Bacillus pumilus: one gene and its partner. The protein of the gene in region 1 interacts with the protein of each later gene in a pairwise test. Links are inferred from orthologs where the notes say so. Each region holds a gene or a part of one and is shown on either strand. Other genes may lie near its edges.

Evidence for each region. Proteins that work in one complex are often made in the same cells at the same time.
Region 2: the proteins of tsaE (region 1) and rlmB interact in binary tests that used the Escherichia coli proteins (3 or more experiments, as listed by UniProt). The link is inferred for Bacillus pumilus from one-to-one orthologs.

What each region holds. Positions count from the first base shown.
Region 1 is NZ_LT906438.1:591,276-594,979, reverse strand. Bases 1-2,867 are described here. They hold tsaE (tRNA (adenosine(37)-N6)-threonylcarbamoyltransferase complex ATPase subunit type 1 TsaE), read right to left. Parts: upstream 1,739-2,867; coding sequence 1,262-1,738; downstream 1-1,261. Other genes in these bases: thiL (thiamine-phosphate kinase), read right to left, coding at 1,752-2,729; tsaB (tRNA (adenosine(37)-N6)-threonylcarbamoyltransferase complex dimerization subunit type 1 TsaB), read right to left, coding at 592-1,281; rimI (ribosomal protein S18-alanine N-acetyltransferase), read right to left, coding at 138-566; tsaD (tRNA (adenosine(37)-N6)-threonylcarbamoyltransferase complex transferase subunit TsaD), read right to left, coding at 1-145. UniProt on the Escherichia coli protein: Required for the formation of a threonylcarbamoyl group on adenosine at position 37 (t(6)A37) in tRNAs that read codons beginning with adenine.
Region 2 is NZ_LT906438.1:116,626-121,124, forward strand. The notes cover bases 796-3,689. They hold rlmB (23S rRNA (guanosine(2251)-2'-O)-methyltransferase RlmB), read left to right. Parts: upstream 796-1,814; coding sequence 1,815-2,564; downstream 2,565-3,689. Other genes in these bases: cysS (cysteine--tRNA ligase), read left to right, coding at 796-1,396; CKW02_RS00630 (Mini-ribonuclease 3), read left to right, coding at 1,400-1,831; rae1 (ribosome-dependent mRNA decay endonuclease Rae1/YacP), read left to right, coding at 2,567-3,079; sigH (RNA polymerase sporulation sigma factor SigH), read left to right, coding at 3,143-3,689. Outside these bases: more of cysS, read left to right, coding at 1-795; more of sigH, read left to right, coding at 3,690-3,799; rpmG (50S ribosomal protein L33), read left to right, coding at 3,876-4,025; preprotein translocase subunit SecE, read left to right, coding at 4,061-4,237; transcription termination/antitermination protein NusG, read left to right, coding at 4,408-4,499. UniProt on the Escherichia coli protein: Specifically methylates the ribose of guanosine 2251 in 23S rRNA.

The DNA.
Region 1 (3,704 bases):
CAACTCCGCCAAATCGTTTATGGCTTTCTATTTGCGATGCGACAATATTCGCTACAATTTCTTTCCCATTTTTCACAATAGATGCCGCTGTTTCATCACAGCTTGTCTCTATACCTAATATAAATCGATCTGTTTGTTCACTCATTTATATTCACCCACATGACCAATGCATCTTCCCCATTATCCGTATAATAATTCTTTCGAATAGAAGCTGGTCTGAAACCAAGCTTTTCATAAAGGGATTGTGCAGGTGTATTCGAAACCCGCACCTCTAAAGAAAGATGATCTGTCTTTTTTTCTTTACAAAATTCCATGACATATCGCAGCAATGCTTCCCCGTAACCCTTTCCTCTATGCTCAGGGAGAATCGCAATGTTCGTAATTTGTGCATCGTCCATGACGATCCAGACCCCGCAATAGCCAACAGGCTGCTCATCTTCTTCAATGAGGAAATAATGGCTATACTGGTTATGGAGAATCTCATAGACAAATGATTCTTTTTTCCAAGGTGCAGTAAACGAATGCACTTCAATCGTATACACCTCTGGAATGTCCGCTACCGTCATTTTTCGAATCTCGGTTATGTTGAGATTATTTTTGTCCTTCAAGCCATTTCACTTCCGCTTCTGCCAAACGAATATAGTTAGGAACAAGCTGATGGACATCTTCAGCAGGACGATCTGTCCCTAAAAACGCAAGCATTGAAGGTCTTGGGTTATGAAAAGCTCCCTCCGCTATCACTGCCGTTTCTCCTAAAATGGAGCGAATGCTTTCTTCATGAAGATGCACATCCTGTCCAAGGAATAGGACAGGCTTTTCTGTCTGCTTCAGCTCATGAAGCCAATCCGTGAGCAAGATATTTTGGTCTGGTTTGATCTCTTTGATTTTTCCTTCTTTAAACGTATATAGCCCAGTATAAACTTGTCCTCTTCTCGCATCGAATAGTGGCGAGATCCATCCATCAAAGTATTGACCATTTGCCGCAAGTGTTTCTAAACTCGAAACAGCCGATATCGGGATAGATAGCGTCCATGCGAGTGTTTTTGCAATGGTCACACCGATTCGGACGCCAGTGTAGGAACCAGGTCCTTTTGCTACAACAATTTTACTTAGTTCACTTGGGGCTACACCACATTCTATCATCAATGCCTCAACAGTCGGCATCGCTCGGACGGAATGGTTCTTTTTTAAATACGTAATGCTCTCGCCAATCACTGTGGAATCTTTGACAAGGGCAATTCCTAGTGTATGGTTTGACGTATCAATTGCCAGTATGGTCAAATTCTTTCATCTCCTTACAAAGGGTCTCATAGCGTTCCCCTTTTGCACTAAACGTGAGATGACGTTCTTCTTCACGTTCTGTTCTTAGCATTTCTATTTTCAAGTAGGAGGAAGGCAATTGAGGTCCAATGAGATGTGCCCACTCAACCAAGCATACACCTTCGCCCTCAAAATATTCTTCGAGCCCGATATCTTCTTCCGCATCTTCCATGCGGTACACATCCATATGATAAAGTGGCAGTCTGCCATCGGTATATTCTTTAATAATCGTAAAGGTAGGGCTGTTGACGATACGGGTAATCCCTAAGCCTCCTGCAAAACCTTTTGAAAAAGTCGTTTTGCCTGCGCCTAAATCTCCTTCTAATGTCAAAACATCGCCTGGCATCACAAGTTTGGCCAATGCAGCGGCAATTCGTTTCGTCTCATCCGCACCTTTTGTCGTCCACGTTAATTTCACAGTGGATGTCACCTCATTTCTTAAAATGATTATATCCTTTTTTCATTAACATTGTTTGCTGTTCATTGTCTTTTAATAGAACGCTTGCTGCTTGATCACCTTTGACTTGTCCAATGCGTTTGACTTGAATGTCTTTTTTTCTACATTGCATTTCAAAGCTATCCCAATCAGCCTCTGAAATTGTACCAGTTAATACAAAGTCTTCCCCGCCAAATAACACCCATTCCAGCCAGTCTTTACGCAGCACTGGTAAATTTGGATGTACAGGGAGCTTGTTTGCTTCTATCTCTATCGTCACACGACTCGCTTCGGCTATCTCATTCAGCTCACTCGCTATTCCATCACTCACATCATTCAAAGTGACCCGAGGGAAACTTGAGCAAATGAGGCCAGCAGCAATGTGAGGCTGAGGCTTTTTATGACGCTCAAGAAAAAAGGCTGTGTCGACTGCCTTGGGAGGGGCTACTTCGTTCATTAAAAGTGATAAGCCAGCAGCTGATGAACCAAGCTCACCTGTGACAAAGACGACGTCTCCTGTCTGAGCACTGTGACGATAACAAGCTTTCCCCTTTGGTACCTCGCCAATGACCGTCACTGTAATGACAAAGTCACTGCGAGTGGCAACCGTATCTCCACCAATCAAATCCATATGATAAGTATCAGCCAATGCTCTCATTCCCTCGTAAAGAGCTGAAACGATCGTCTCATCACCATGAGGCGGGATCGCAATTGATACAAGATAATACTTTGGGATTCCTCCCATTGCGGCGATATCACTGACATTGACCGCTAGTGCTTTAAAGCCAATCTCAAAAGGTGTGGAAAAATCAAAGCGAAAATGAACATGCTCCACCATTGTATCAACACAAACGACCTCTTCACAATGTGAATGAGGTTGATAAACACTTGCATCATCACCGATGCCCATAACCAAAGAACGCTGATGTGTTTCTTTTGGTGTAATTCGGCGAATAAGATCAAATTCATCCATAAAAAGACAGCCCCTTCATGCAATCAATTGATTGAGTAGACACGATGTCAGACATAATTAGTATTAGTGTAAGCCAATATGAGTTTCAGTTTCAATTAAAAATGATATAAAGAAAGCCTGGTATGAAAAAACCAGGCTGGGTTGAAGTGATCTATCTTTTCTTTTTACATAACATGTAGCCAAACACAAACAATTCAATATATCTTGGATACATATAAAAAGAAAAAGACATAAAAAAAAACGAAACTATACGTTTTCGTTTACAAGTCATAAAAATGGCGGTCCGGACGGGACTCGAACCCGCGACCTCCTGCGTGACAGGCAGGCATTCTAACCAACTGAACTACCGGACCATTTTGGTTGCACTCACTGAGCACTACCCATTGGTATATAAAATAATTTGGTTGCGGGGGCAGGATTTGAACCTGCGACCTTCGGGTTATGAGCCCGACGAGCTACCGAACTGCTCCACCCCGCGACGATATAAATATAACAAGCTTGGCGGCGTCCTACTCTCACAGGGGGAGACCCCCAACTACCATCGGCGCTGAAGAGCTTAACTTCCGTGTTCGGTATGGGAACGGGTGTGACCTCTTCGCTATCGCCACCAAACCTGATGGAGAGAATGTTCTCTCAAAACTAGATAACAATGTTCAAGCTTCACATTAGAATATAGGTTAAGTCCTCGATCTATTAGTATCTGTCAGCTCCACGTGTCACCACGCTTCCACCTCAGACCTATCAACCTGATCATCTTTCAGGGATCTTACTTCCTTGCGGAATGGGAAATCTCATCTTGAGGGGGGCTTCATGCTTAGATGCTTTCAGCACTTATCCCGTCCGCACATAGCTACCCAGCGATGCCCTTGGCAGAACAACTGGTACACCAGCGGTGCGTCCATCCCGGTCCTCTCGTACTAAGGACAGCTCCTCTCAAATTTCCTGCGCCCGCGACGGATAGGGACCGAACTGTCT
Region 2 (4,499 bases), 470 kb from region 1 along the record:
AATCAATATTTATAATACATTGACACGTAAGAAGGAAGAATTCGTCCCGCTTGAGCCAGGAAAGGTCAAAATGTATGTGTGCGGACCAACCGTTTATAACTACATTCATATCGGGAATGCAAGGCCTGCTATTGTTTATGACACTGTACGTAAGTATTTAGAATACAGCGGCTATGATGTGAACTTTGTCTCAAACTTTACAGATGTGGATGATAAGCTCATCAAAGCAGCCAATGAACTCGGGGAAGATGTCCCGACGATTGCTGACCGCTTTATTCAAGCCTACTTTGAAGACGTCAGTGCACTAGGCTGCAAAAAAGCTGACCTTCACCCGCGAGTGACGGAAAATATGGATGATATCATTGCATTTATTGCGACATTGATTGAAAAGGGCTACGCCTATGAAGCGGATGGTGACGTGTATTACAGCACACGCTCATTTGAAGGCTACGGAAAGCTTTCTCACCAGTCGATTGATGAACTGAAGACAGGTGCCCGTATTCGTGTAGGTGAGAAGAAACGAGATGCGCTGGACTTTGCTTTATGGAAGGCTGCAAAGGATCAAGAAATCTCATGGGATAGCCCGTGGGGCGAAGGACGACCAGGCTGGCACATCGAATGCTCGGCCATGGTTAAAAAATATTTAGGTGATACAATCGATATTCATGCAGGCGGACAGGATTTAACCTTCCCTCACCATGAAAATGAAATCGCTCAATCTGAGGCTTTGACAGGCAAACCTTTTGCAAAGTATTGGATGCATAACGGATATATTAATATTGAGAATGAAAAAATGTCAAAATCACTAGGCAACTTTGTGCTTGTGCATGACATTGTGAAAGAACAGGATCCTGACGTGCTTCGCTTCTTTATGTTGTCGGTTCACTACCGTCATCCAATTAACTATTCAATGGATTTGCTAGAGAGTACAAAGAGTGCGTTTAACCGGCTTAAAACGTCGTATGCCAATTTACATCATCGCCTCGAGAGCAGCACGAATATCACAGAAGACAATGCTGAATGGCTGGCGAAGGTTGAAGAGCAGCGAGCGACATTTATTTCTGAAATGAATGATGACTTCAATACGGCAAATGCGATCTCTGTTTTATTCGAACTTGCGAAACAGGCGAATTATTATATGGAAAATGATCATACTTCGGAGGAAGTGATCAAGGCATTTATCGGCTTGTTCCAAGAAATCACGTCTGTTCTTGGATTCTCTTTAGAAGAAAAGCATACGCTCGATGAAGAAGTAGAAGCGTTAATTGAAAAACGCAATGAGGCTAGAAGAAATCGTGATTTTGCGCTATCTGATCAAATTCGTGACCAGTTAAAGAGCATGAATATTGTATTGGAGGACACTCCTCAAGGTACTCGCTGGAAAAGAGGAGAATAGGTCATGTTGAATTTTGAAAAGCTGAAAGATGGTAAACAGTTAAACGGACTTGCGCTTGCTTACATGGGTGATGCCATTTTTGAAGTCTATGTGAGGCATCACCTCCTCCAAACGGGGGCGACAAAACCAAATGAGCTGCACAAACGAGCAAGCAAAATTGTTTCAGCTAAATCTCAGGCAGCTATTTTATTTACGCTACAGCAGCAAGGCTTTTTCACTGAAGCAGAAGAAGCGGTGCTGAAAAGAGGAAGAAATGCAAAATCAGGCACAGTGCCTAAAAACACAGACGTTCAAACGTATCGTTATAGTACGGCGTTTGAAGCGCTCATGGGTTATTTATTTATTGAAAAGCAGGACGAGCGCTTAGAAGAGCTGATTAGTCAGGCGATTGAAATCGGAACGTCAGGGAGGAAGACAAATGAGTCAGCAACATGATTATGTGATTGGGAAAAATGCAGTGATTGAAACACTGAAGTCAGATCGGGAGTTATACAAGCTCTGGATGGCAGAAAACACTGTAAAAGGACAAGCCCAGCAGGTCATTGAACTCGCAAAAAAACAAAATATCACCATTCAGTATGTTCCGAGGAAAAAGCTTGATCAAATGGTAACAGGTCAGCACCAGGGAATCGTTGCACAAGTAGCAGCATATGAATATGCAGAATTGGACGATCTATATCAAATCGCTGAACAGCGGAATGAACAGCCATTTTTTCTTATCTTAGATGAAATTGAAGACCCGCATAATTTAGGTTCCATTATGCGTACAGCAGATGCTGTAGGTGCACATGGGATTGTGATTCCGAAAAGGAGAGCGGTCGGCTTAACGACAACCGTTGCCAAAGCATCCACTGGGGCGATTGAACATATTCCTGTTGCCAAAGTCACCAACCTTTCAAGAGCTCTTGATGAGATGAAAGAAAGAGGAATCTGGGTTGCGGGAACAGATGCGTCTGCCAAACAGGATTACAGACAATTTGATGGCACGATGCCGCTTGCTCTCGTGATTGGCAGTGAAGGAAAAGGGATTGGCCGATTGATCAAAGAAAAGTGTGATTTTCTGATTAAGCTGCCTATGGCCGGAAAGGTCACTTCGTTAAACGCGTCAGTTGCCGCTAGTCTATTGATGTATGAAGTGTATCGAAAACGTTATCCGTTAGGAGAATAGAGATGGACATCCTCTTAGTCGATGGATACAACATGATAGGTGCTTGGCCACGGCTGCAGCACTTAAAGGAAAACAGCTTTGAAGAAGCCAGAGACATACTGATTCAAAATTTAGCAGAATATCAAGCATACACAGGGTATCGAGTCATTGTTGTATTCGATGCCCATATGGTCAAAGGAATCGAAAAAAAGCGGATCAATCACCGAGTAGAGGTCATCTTTACGAGAGAGAATGAAACAGCTGATGAGCGGATTGAAAAGCTTGCCCAGGATTTGAATAATATTCGGACGCAGATTCATGTGGCGACCTCAGACTTTACAGAACAATGGGCAATCTTTGGACAAGGAGCTCTTCGAAAGTCGGCTCGAGAGCTTTTAAGAGAGATTGAAGTGATCGAACGAAAGATTGAAACGAGAGTCAAAAAGATTACTTCTGATAAACCAGCATCCAAGATTGAATTGTCAGAAGATGTATTGAAAACGTTTGAAAAATGGCGGCGTGGGAATCTAGAATAGCTTGACGATATTTCAACCATTAATGTATAATATTTCTATCTAGGTGCGGTCGGGGGGATCGAAGTGAATCTAAACAACAGCAAGGATAAATCCATCAGAGAGCAATTTTGCCAGTTGGAAGATGAACAAGTCATTGAAAGGGTTCATGTCGGAGATAGTGATGCGCTAGATTACTTAATAACGAAATACCGCAATTTTGTACGTGCAAAAGCAAGATCTTATTTCTTGATTGGAGCGGATCGAGAGGACATTGTCCAAGAGGGGATGATCGGACTTTATAAGTCTATCCGCGATTTCAGAGAGGACAAGCTTACTTCATTTAAGGCTTTTGCAGAATTATGTATTACCCGCCAAATTATCACCGCAATTAAAACAGCTACTCGCCAAAAACATATCCCGTTAAATTCCTATGTATCATTAGATAAGCCAATATATGATGAAGAATCAGACAGAACATTATTGGACGTCATTTCCGGTGCTAAAGCGCTTAACCCAGAAGATTTAATCATTAGCAAAGAAGAATTTGATGATATCGAAATGAAGATGGGTGAACTACTAAGCGAGCTGGAAAGAAAGGTTCTTGTGCTTTACCTTGATGGCAGATCCTATCAAGAGATTTCTGAAGATTTAAACCGTCATGTGAAATCAATTGATAACGCACTCCAAAGAGTAAAGAGAAAATTAGAGAAATATTTAGAGCTTCGCGAGATTAGTCTCTAATCAAACCTATATTGACAGCTTTTTCGACACTGTGATAAGGTACTAAGGAAATGATGTCGAGAAAATAGGTGTAAATATGAGGAAAAAGATTACTCTAGCCTGTAAAGACTGCGGAAGCCGCAATTATACGACAATGAAAAGTGATGCTTCAGCAGCTGAAAGATTAGAAGTTAAGAAATATTGCAAGACTTGTAATTCACATAAAACACATTTAGAAACGAAGTAAGATTTGCGTTCTTTAATCTGTGGAGGTCTTTTACAATGCGTATTATCAGTTTCTTAAAAAGTGTCGGGAAAGAAATGAAGAAGGTCAGCTGGCCAAAGAAAAACGAAATGATTCGTTACACAATCACTGTTATTTTAACAGTCGTATTCTTTGCAATCTTTTTCTCTTTTCTTGATATAGGAATCTCACAATTAATCGAATTAATTCATTAATACTTGAATAATGGTCTGCTGAACGTGCTATAATAGATCATAATATGACTTGCCAAAAAACCCGTTTTACGGGTTTTTTCAATTGCTTGAAAATATTTACCGGTACTCGAGATTCGTCAAATAGACATTACGAAATGTGGGGAGGGAAGGACTAAATAGTCCTGAACGAAATGGAAAAGAATTGGTATGTTGTGCATACGTACTCTGGCTATGAAAACAAAGTAAAAGCGAACTTGGAAAAGCGTGTTGAATCAATGGGCAT